DNA from 3 places in the Terribacillus sp. DMT04 genome. Region 2 is predicted to be linked to each of the others. Evidence: riboswitches for the same ligand, from Rfam matches in the RefSeq annotation. Region 2 holds a riboswitch; each other region holds the start of a gene.

The links. A riboswitch is a leader RNA that binds a small molecule or an ion and turns the genes downstream of it on or off. The one in region 2 is predicted to bind S-adenosylmethionine.
Region 1: it holds a riboswitch for S-adenosylmethionine, as region 2 does, so the genes downstream of both, KS242_RS12860 (PLP-dependent aspartate aminotransferase family protein) here and KS242_RS09950 (Na+/H+ antiporter NhaC family protein) in region 2, are expected to answer to the same signal.
Region 3: it holds a riboswitch for S-adenosylmethionine, as region 2 does, so the genes downstream of both, KS242_RS05105 (methionine biosynthesis PLP-dependent protein) here and KS242_RS09950 (Na+/H+ antiporter NhaC family protein) in region 2, are expected to answer to the same signal.

The regions. Positions count from the first base shown of each region.
Region 1 is NZ_CP077639.1:2,427,354-2,430,636, reverse strand. Features, by position in the region: SAM riboswitch class I at 222-333, shown strand; gene metX (homoserine O-acetyltransferase MetX) at 408-1,475, shown strand; SAM riboswitch class I at 1,477-1,584, shown strand; gene KS242_RS12860 (PLP-dependent aspartate aminotransferase family protein) at 1,659-3,283, shown strand, end outside.
Region 2 is NZ_CP077639.1:1,873,549-1,876,831, reverse strand. Features, by position in the region: gene KS242_RS09960 (ABC transporter permease) at 1-23, shown strand, start outside; gene rhaS (rhamnose ABC transporter substrate-binding protein) at 69-1,109, shown strand; SAM riboswitch class I at 1,356-1,464, shown strand; gene KS242_RS09950 (Na+/H+ antiporter NhaC family protein) at 1,569-2,849, shown strand; gene KS242_RS09945 (aspartate kinase) at 3,091-3,283, shown strand, end outside.
Region 3 is NZ_CP077639.1:933,055-936,337, reverse strand. Features, by position in the region: gene KS242_RS05110 (aminotransferase class I/II-fold pyridoxal phosphate-dependent enzyme) at 1-498, opposite strand, end outside; gene KS242_RS05105 (methionine biosynthesis PLP-dependent protein) at 510-1,610, opposite strand; SAM riboswitch class I at 1,689-1,791, opposite strand; SAM riboswitch class I at 1,985-2,090, shown strand; gene KS242_RS05100 (M20 metallopeptidase family protein) at 2,200-3,283, shown strand, end outside.

The DNA.
Region 1 (3,283 bases), 550 kb from region 2:
ATCGTATAAGTAAAACTACCATGTAGAAAAAAGTACCGCGGCAGGAGTTTGCAGAAAGCATTCTCCACTAACAATAGAAAAGTTACATTTTAGCCCCGCATTGGCAGCTGCCGATGCGGGGCGTCCAAATTATAGAACATTTTTTTCTGGCAAAAAATTCAGAATACATAGTTGACGATGAAAAAAACTCATGCTACAATCCTCTTAACAAATAAATAGAACTCTTATCAAGAGAGGCGGAGGGACTGGCCCGACGATGCCCGGCAACCTATAAGCAGCAATGCTTCTAAGGTGCTAATTCCTGAAAGTGTACACACACTTTAGAGATGAGAGAGACATGACGGTACATATGCCACCCTGTCCTCTCAGGGTGGCTTTTTTATTTGATGGGAGGCAAACGTACTGAAATGAAGACTGCACAGTCATATTATGCAGGCAAAATCAACATTGGAGATGTGAAGCTTGAATCAGGTGAATGCCTCTCGGGTGTAGAAGTAGCCTATGAAAGAAGCGGCCCATCAGACGCAGAAACAGTGTTAATCTGTCATGCACTCACAGGAGATCAGTTTGCAAAAGGTACTGCATCTGAGCCTGGCTGGTGGAGCGGATTGCTTCAGTCCGGCGGATATGTTGACACGAGTACGTACCAAGTAATAGCGTGCAATGTATTAGGCGGATGTAATGGGACGACAAGTTCTTTATCAAGAAATGCTGTAAATGATCAAGTGTATGCGGCGGATTTTCCGCAGATTACGATTCGGGATATGGTGAATGTCCAGCGCCTTGTCTTAGACAAACTGAAAATTACCCATTTGCGAGCAGTAATTGGCGGGTCACTGGGCGGTATGCAGGTGTTGGAGTGGGGCATTATGTACCCTGAGTTTATGGATGTACTCATCCCGCTAGCAGCAACACCTTATGTGAGTGATTACGCAATGGCTTATAATCACATTGCCAAGTCTGCTATTATCTCTGACCCTGATTGGAATAATGGCAAATATACGGCAGACAAGAAGCCAGCTGCCGGACTGGCAATTGCGCGGATGATCGGCATGATCACGTACCGATCTGATCATCAATACAATGAACGCTTCCGCCGTGCGGCATCCTCTGGAACTAACAGTGAATTTGAAGTTGAATCGTATCTCAATCATCAAGGCGAAAAGCTTGTCAGCCGATTTGATGCTAACTGCTACCTAACATTATTGCAAGCAATGAACAGTCATGACATTGGCAGAGGCAGAGGCGGATGGAAGGCTGCTGCCAGCAAAGTGAAGGCATCTGTATTGACCTTCGGATTCTCAAGGGATCTTTTATTCCCATCAGAGGACATTGCTGCGTTTACAGCAGAAGTTCCTGAAGGACGACATGTATGCGTTGATACGATTTACGGACATGATGGTTTTCTGCTCGAGTTTGAGAAATGGGGACATCATATTCGAGAAGTGCTTCAGCAGCCAATGAAAATTTCATAATAGCTTATCAAGAGAGGCGGAGGGACTGGTCCGATGAAGCCCGGCAACCTGCAAGCAGTAATGCTTAGAAGGTGCTACATCCAGCAAGCAAAAGTTTGAAAGATAAGAAGTTTAATGCCTAAAGAGCAGCTTCTTATCCGAAGCTGCTTTTTTCATTACGATAAAAATTGGAGGAATGACAAAATGACAAATTCCGTATACAAAGCAGAGACATTAGCATTACATGGCGGTCAAGCACCAGATCCGACAACAGGTTCCAGAGCGGTACCGCTTTATCAGACGACTTCGTACTTGTTCCATGACACAGACCACGCAGAGCGCTTATTCGCTTTGGATGAGCCTGGCAATATTTACTCTCGTATTGGAAATCCGACCGTAGATGTACTGGAAAAACGAATTGCATTGTTGGAAGACGGGGTCGCTGCTGTTGGAGTTGCTTCCGGAATGGCAGCAATCAGCTATAGCATATTGAATCTGGCAAGTGCCGGTGATGAAATCGTGGCTGCTGCCAACTTATACGGCGGAACGTATAACTTGTTCCAAACAACGCTTCCTCGCTATGGAATTCAAGTGAAGTTTGTCGATCCAACCGATCCAGAGGCATTCCGCAAAGCGATAACCGATAAAACAAAAGCTGTTTTTGCCGAAATTATCGGCAATCCGAGTTTGCATGTACTTGATGTAGAAGCAGTTGCGGAAGTAGCACATGATGCGGGTATTCCGCTTATTGTGGACAGCACCTTTGCTACACCAATTCTAAGCAAGCCAATTACACTTGGCGCAGACATTGTAGTCCATAGTGCCACAAAATGGATTGGCGGTCACGGGACTTCTATTGGCGGATTGATTGTGGATGGAGGAAGGTTTGATTGGAATTCACCGAAATTTCCGACATTTACTGAACCGGATCCAAGCTATAACGGTATCCGCTATGCATTCGATTTCGGCACACTTGCTTTCAGCACGAAGTTACGCGTGCAATTGCTGCGAGATTTAGGTGCTGCGCTCAGTCCGTTTAATGCATGGCAGCTCATTCAAGGGTTGGAAACGTTGCATCTGCGTGTGGAGCGTCATGTGCAAAACGCAGAAAAACTGGCGAACTACTTAGAGCAGCATCCAGCTGTTGATTGGGTTGCATATCCAGGACTTAGCAGCCATCCTGCATACGAAATAGCGAAAAGAGTGCTTCCGACAGGTGCTGGATCCATCGTCAACTTTGGTATTAAAGGCGGAAAAGAAGCGGGTGCTACACTTATTAATCATGTCGCGCTTTGGTCCCACGTAGCTAACGTAGGAGACGCAAAGTCCTTGATTATTCACCCTGCATCCACTACACACCAGCAACTGGATGCCGAAGGATTAGCAGCAACAGGAGTAAAAGAAGAATTGGTTCGTTTGTCGGTTGGGATTGAATCAGTAGATGATTTAATTCATGACTTGGACCGTGCCTTGGAGAAGGCGACAGGTATCCGCTCTGAATCACGTGAGATTGTTATCAATGACGAAGCAGTTATTCGTGAAGCGCTCGGCAGTGATACAGATGCTGATGGTCGACAAAAAACAATTGCAGTGGTTGGTCTGAGCAGTAAAGAGCAGCGCCCTAGTCACCGCTTGGCAAGAAAGATGCAGCGGCTGGGGTATAAAATCATTCCGGTTAATCCGGCAGAAACTGCGGTGTTAGGCGAAACGGCTTATCCGGATCTTACAAGCGTACCAGAGAAAATTGATATCGCGCAGATCTTCCGCAGCCCCGAGGCAGCAGTAGAGCTGGCAAAAGAAGCGGCAGACGTTCGACCAGCTATTTTTTG
Region 2 (3,283 bases):
GCAGCATGATAAAAAGAAAATGAGTACTCCAGCTTAGCTGATACTAATAGAAAAAAGGGGAGACCATGATGAAGAAAATAGCAAAGTGGGTAGGATTGATTGTATTGGTATGCATGCTGGCTGCTTGTAGCCAAGGAGCACCAGAATCCAACGGTGCATCCGGGAATACAGACGATGGGCCAAAGAAATATGCTTTTGTATTTAAGAACACAGGAAATCCTTATGGCGAAAAGATGCAGGAAGGCTTTGAGAGCGCAGTAAAAGAATTAGGCGGAGAAGTAATTTTAAGATCGCCGGATCAGCCAACTGCTGAAGGACAAATTCAGATTATTGAACAGTTAATTACGCAAAAAGTAGATGTAATTGCAGTCGCAGGTAATGACCCGGATGCACTCGAGCCTGCTCTGAAAAAGGCGAGAAATCAAGGAATCAAAGTATTGTCTGTCGATTCAGCAGTCAATGCAGCCAGCCGTGATATCCACGTGAACCAAGCGAACCCAGAACGAATCGGGCGCGTACAGATTGAAGCAGTGTCCGAAATGATAGGCGGCGAGGGACAAATTGCTGTATTGAGTGCAACGAGTCAGGCAACGAACCAAAATGAGTGGATCGAATGGATGAAGAAGGAACTGGAGAAAGAGGAATACAAAAATATTGAACTTGTAAAGGTAGCTTATGGAGACGACTTGCGAGATAAAAGTGTATCTGAAACAGAAGCACTGCTAAAATCATACCCAGATTTGAAAGCAATTATTGCACCAACCACAGTCGGTATTGCAGCAGCGGGCAAAGTGCTTACTGATAAAGGACTTGAGGGAGAAGTTGCGCTGACTGGTTTAGGGCTTCCAAGTGAAATGGCAACATATATTGAGAGTGGCGTCAGCCCTTGGATGTACCTTTGGAATCCGATTGATGTTGGTAAGGCAGCTGCGTATACAGCTTATGAACTAGGAGAGGATAACATAAGCGGCGAACTTGGCGAGAAAGTTGATTTGCGTGATCTCGGAGAAGTAGAAGTTGTGGAAGATGGGGAAGGCACACAGATTATGTTAGGCGATCCATTTAAGTTTGATAAAAACAATATCGATGAGTGGAAAGACGTATATTAAACAGTTCAGCGGGGGAGAATTACTCCCCGTTTTTTCTATAATAGGATAAGAAATCAGACGATTACAAATAAAGGAATCTATTCGACAATCATGCATAACGCTAAAATGCATCAGAATCTTCATATTTAACAATTGCTTTTTGTTAAGCACCCGAATACCCCCAATATTATCCATTAAGATTTTCATTGATAATGAAACTTAAATCATGTATCCTCTTATTTACTGCGACAAAAAAATAATATTTTTTTCTTATTAAGAGAGATGGAGGGACTGGCCCGATGATATCTCGGCAGCGGAACTTAATAATTAAGTTGCTGTGCCAAATCCAGCAAGCCAAAGCTTGTAAAGATAAGAGAAGTGTTTTATAGCTATAAGGCCTCTTCTTGTTATATGAGAAGGGGTCTTTCTTTGGTTGCAAGTTGGAGAATGATTTGTCGTATTATATTTGGAGGTGGAACGATGAAAAAAGGAAATCCATGGGCACTCATCCCATTTCTTGTTTTTTTGATTTTATTTATTGGTTCAGGAATTATTACGGGTGATTTTTATGCATTTCCGGTTATTGTAGCTATTGCTATTGCGGGTGCTGTGGCATTGGCGATGAATCGAAAAGAAACTTTTGCACGAAAGGTTGATATTTTTTGCCAAGGCGCAGGTAATTTAAATGTCATGATGATGGTTGTTATTTTTCTTCTAGCTGGGGCATTTTCAGCGACAGCAAAAGGCATGGGAGCTGTGGACGCTACAGTTAACTTCGCATTATCTTTTGTACCGCAAAACCTGCTTATTGTAGGTCTGTTCATTATTGCCTGCTTTATCTCTCTGGCTATGGGTACATCAGTAGGCACGATTGCGGCGTTAGCGCCAATCGGTGTGGGAATAAGCGATCAAACCGAACTTTCGGTAGCTTTCGTCACAGCGGCAATTGTTGGCGGAGCAATGTTTGGTGATAATTTATCCTTTATTTCAGATACGACAATCACCGCCGTTCGCTCGCAAGGTGTAAAAATGAAGGATAAATTTAAAGTGAATTTTTGGATTGTGGTGCCAGCAGCTATCGTAACCAGCATTATTCTAGGAGTAATGACAATAGGTGAAACAGCACAAGTAGACCATGTTGGTTATAATTGGGTAAAAATTCTGCCTTATATTTCCGTCATTATCTTTGCTTTAGCCGGAATGAATGTGTTCCTTGTTTTAGCATTAGGAATTGTTTTTTCTGGTGTTATAGGCTTGGTTGATGGCAGCTATCAAATGATGACGCTTTTCCAAACGATAGGAGACGGAATCGCCGGTATGTATGAAATCGCCTTTCTCGCTATCTTAATAGCTGGAATGGTAGCAGTTATTAAACACAATGGCGGGATTGACTTTCTGCTTCACCTCTCTACACGAAAAATCAAGTCACAAAAAGGTGCTGAATTTAGTGTAGCGGGACTTGTAGGTCTTACGAATTTATCGACGGCTAACAATACGATCTCTATTTTAATTACCGGACCGCTTGCAAAGAATATATCTGATAAGTATGGAATTGATCCGCGAAAAACCGCAAGTATTTTAGATATCTTCTCTTGTACCATCCAAGGGCTAATTCCATACGGTGCGCAATTACTGGCAGCTGCTAGCGTAGCGGGTATATCGCCAGTAAGCATCTTGCAATATTCCTACTACCCAATCCTTATTGGTATTTGCGGTAGCATTGCGATACTTCTCGGATATCCGAGAAAGAAGAAAGACTAAAAGAGCGATAATAAGATGATAGATTGAAGTTAGGACATTACCTTTTGTAATATACAATGGATGTAATGTCCTTTTTCTATCTATAGATAAGTTAATCTGCATAAACAGTTAACTATAATAATATTACGTAAACTAATATCGTCACTTTTTTCTCAAAATTATGTCTTTCATCTAGTCAGCGGCAGAAAACCTGTGATACTATTTTATCTATGTAAAGAAAAAGCGTAATGGAGAGAGAGATATGAAGGTAGCTAAATTTGGTGGTAGTTCAGTAGCAAGTGCGGAACAGCTCCGCAAAGTAGCACAAATTGTAAAAGAAGATACAGAACGGAAATTTATTGTTGTTTCTGCACCAGGGAAACGGGATAAAGCAGATACGAAGGTAACAGATTTGCTGATTGCAATTGGCGAGGCGCATCGCAAAGGAGAAGACG
Region 3 (3,283 bases), 940 kb from region 2:
ATCATGCTGTCTGGCCAGCTGAACAATGGCACGGATATCTGTCACTTTCAAGCAAGGATTTGAAGGTGTCTCCAGGTAGATTACTTTTGTATTTGGACGAATGGCTTCTCTCACAGCAGTCTGATCTGTCAAATCAACGAAAGAGTAACTAATTTGGAATTTAGGCAGAATTTCACTTACAAAACGGTATGTTCCCCCGTACACATCCTCTGTCACAATGACATGATCCCCTGCTGACAGCAGCATGAATGCAGAAGATATAGCGGCCATGCCAGATGAAAATGCCAGGGCGCGCGTGCCTCCTTCCAGCTCTGCCGCTTTTTGTTCCAATGCTTCGCGAGTCGGATTACCCGAGCGGCTGTAATCAAAAGGACCAAAGTCGTCAAAGCTCTCCTGATGAAAAGTAGAAGATAAATAGATTGGCACATTCACCGCACCTGTGCGCTGTTCTCTATGTGTTCCGCGGATACACGTTGTTTCTGTTTGTTGTTTATACATAAGATGACCTCCTAATCCAAATTAGCAAAAGCCTGCTGCAAATCAGCAATCAAATCTTCTGCCTCTTCAATTCCGACTGAGAAACGAAGCAGCCGATCACAAATACCTCTGGCTTCTCTTTCTTCAACGGGTATGTCTGCATGCGTCTGTGTGGTCGGGTAAGTAATAAAACTTTCTACCCCGCCAAGACTCTCGGCAAATGTAATGACGTTTAAGCTGCGAAGAAACGGATCGATCCAGCTGCTGTCCTGGACACGAAACGATAGCATCCCGCCTTTTCCTGCGTATAGGACATCCTTCACTTTTGGCTCTTCTTCGAGATAAGCAGCAATCCGCGCTGCATTGGATTGATGCTGCCGCATTCTTAGCGGCAATGTTTTCAACCCTCGAATGAGCAGCCAGGCATCCAGCGGTGATAGTACGGCACCTGCACCATTATGGAGCACCGCCAAACGATCGGATATCTCTATGCCTTTGCTGACAACCAATCCGGCGAGCACATCATTATGACCGCCAATGTACTTCGTTGCACTATGAATAACAATGTCTGCTCCATCTTTAATTGGCTGCTGCAAAAATGGGGTTAAAAATGTATTGTCGACAATCAGCAGCAAATTATGATTCTTTGCTAATTCGCTGTAAGCCGCAATTGAAAACTCCTGCATAAGTGGATTTGTAGGTGTTTCAAGGAAAATGGCTTTTGTATTTGCTGTAATTGCAGCTGCAGTCTCTTCCACCGTCCGAAATGGGGAGTAGATCGGCTTTATGTCGTATGCTTCTTCATAGAAATCAAACAGCCGGTATGTGCCGCCATATATATCTTCTGGTACAAGAAGTTCATCGCCGCTGCGAAATAAAGATAAAACCAATTGAATGGCTGCCATCCCTGAACTGCATGCAAAGGCGCGATCACCTTTCTCCAGCTCAGCAAACCCTTCTTCAAGTACCGTTCTAGTTGGATTCTTCGTACGTGTATAGTCATAACCTGTTGATTCGCCAATTCCCGGATGCGCATAAGCAGTTGATAGATACAAAGGCGGATTTACTGCTCCTGTTGTACGATCACTGCGATTTCCTAATTGTACGAATGCTGTTTCCAAGTTGTTTTTCATCCTGCTTCTCACCCTTCTAATCAAAAAAAAGAACCTTCTCCCCAAAAAGGAAGAAGGTTCAGTAATTACCGAATCAGCTTCTTATCTTTAAGGCAGATACCTTTTGGATTTAGCACCGGGTCTTTTCGACTGGTTGCTGAGACATCACAGGGCCAATTCCCTCCGTCTCTCTTGATAAGAAATTATTTAATTTTTAATATTAAAGTTATTCTAACATACAAAAAATAGCAGTCAATATATTTTTTAGAACTTTTTTGCTAATTAAACTTTCTTTGTTGATATTTTTAGCATCAGCTGGCAATTTCGTAAGTATGTATAAAAAGAGGATTGACAATCTAGAGTTTTCCGTCTATTCTGTTTCTTACAACTGATATTTCTTATCAAGATTGGTGGAGGGAATGGCCCGTCGAAACCAAAGCAGCAGGCTGTTAACACCAGCACTGTGCTAATTCCAAGTGTGATACACACTGAAGATAAGAAGAGCGGAATTACGACATCATCCCTCCTCTTCTATCTGAAGAGGATTTTTTTTGCAAACAATCCCGATTAATTTGATTGGATATATCAAGATTTTTATAGGAGGTAGAGAATGGAAACAAATACAACAACACTAGCAGATGTACATAATGACTTAGAAACCAATTTTACAGAGGTTGTTGAATGGCGGCGACACCTGCACCAGCATCCGGAATTAAGTTTCCAAGAAACCGAGACTGCCAAGTTCATTGCTGACAAACTGCAAAGTTTCGGCTATGAAGATATCAAGACAAATGTTGGCGGGTATGGGATTGTTGCCACGCTCACAGGAAAAACAGAGGGGCCGACAATCGCCTTGCGAGCAGATTTTGATGCGTTGCCGATCGATGACGAAAAAGTTGTTCCTTATCGTTCTAAAACAAACGGTGTGATGCATGCTTGCGGACATGACGGTCATACGGCTGCACTTCTCGGAACCGCTAAAGCGCTTTTCAAACAAAAGGATAGTCTCAAGGGGAAAGTAGTATTTCTATTCCAGCCAGCCGAAGAGGTTCCGCCAGGCGGTGCAAAAGCGATGATTGAGGATGGCGCACTTGAAGGGGTCGACTATGTGTATGGCGCTCACCTCAACTCTGCTTCTCCGGTAGGAAAAGTAAATGTTGGCGAAGGCTTCAAGATGGCTGCTGTCGATAAATTTGCGATTACCATTCAAGGCAAAGGCGGTCATGGCGCAGCACCGCAAGAAACAGTTGACCCAATTGTTATTGGCAGTGATATTGTCAGCGCGCTGCAAAAAATCGTCAGCCGTCGCGTCAGCCCGTTGGAATCAGCCGTCGTAACACTTGGTGTTTTCCAGTCCGGTCAAGCGTTCAACGTCATTCCAGACACCGCAAGAATTGAGGGTACAGTCCGGACTTTTAATGCCGGTATCCGTCAGCAAGTACAAGAGCAAATTGAAGCAATTGTTGCTGGGATTACGAGTGGCTTTGGTGCAACGTATTCTATTGATTACTTGAACGGTTACCCTGCTCTTTACAACCACCCAGAAGAAACAGCTTTGCTCAAACAGCTATTTACGGAAGAGTTTGGTGAAGAACAGGTTATACCGTTTGAAACCGGCATGGGTGCAGAGGATTTTGCTTATTACTTACAAGAGAAGCCGGGCAGCTTCTTTAAAGTCGGCTCTCGCAACGAAG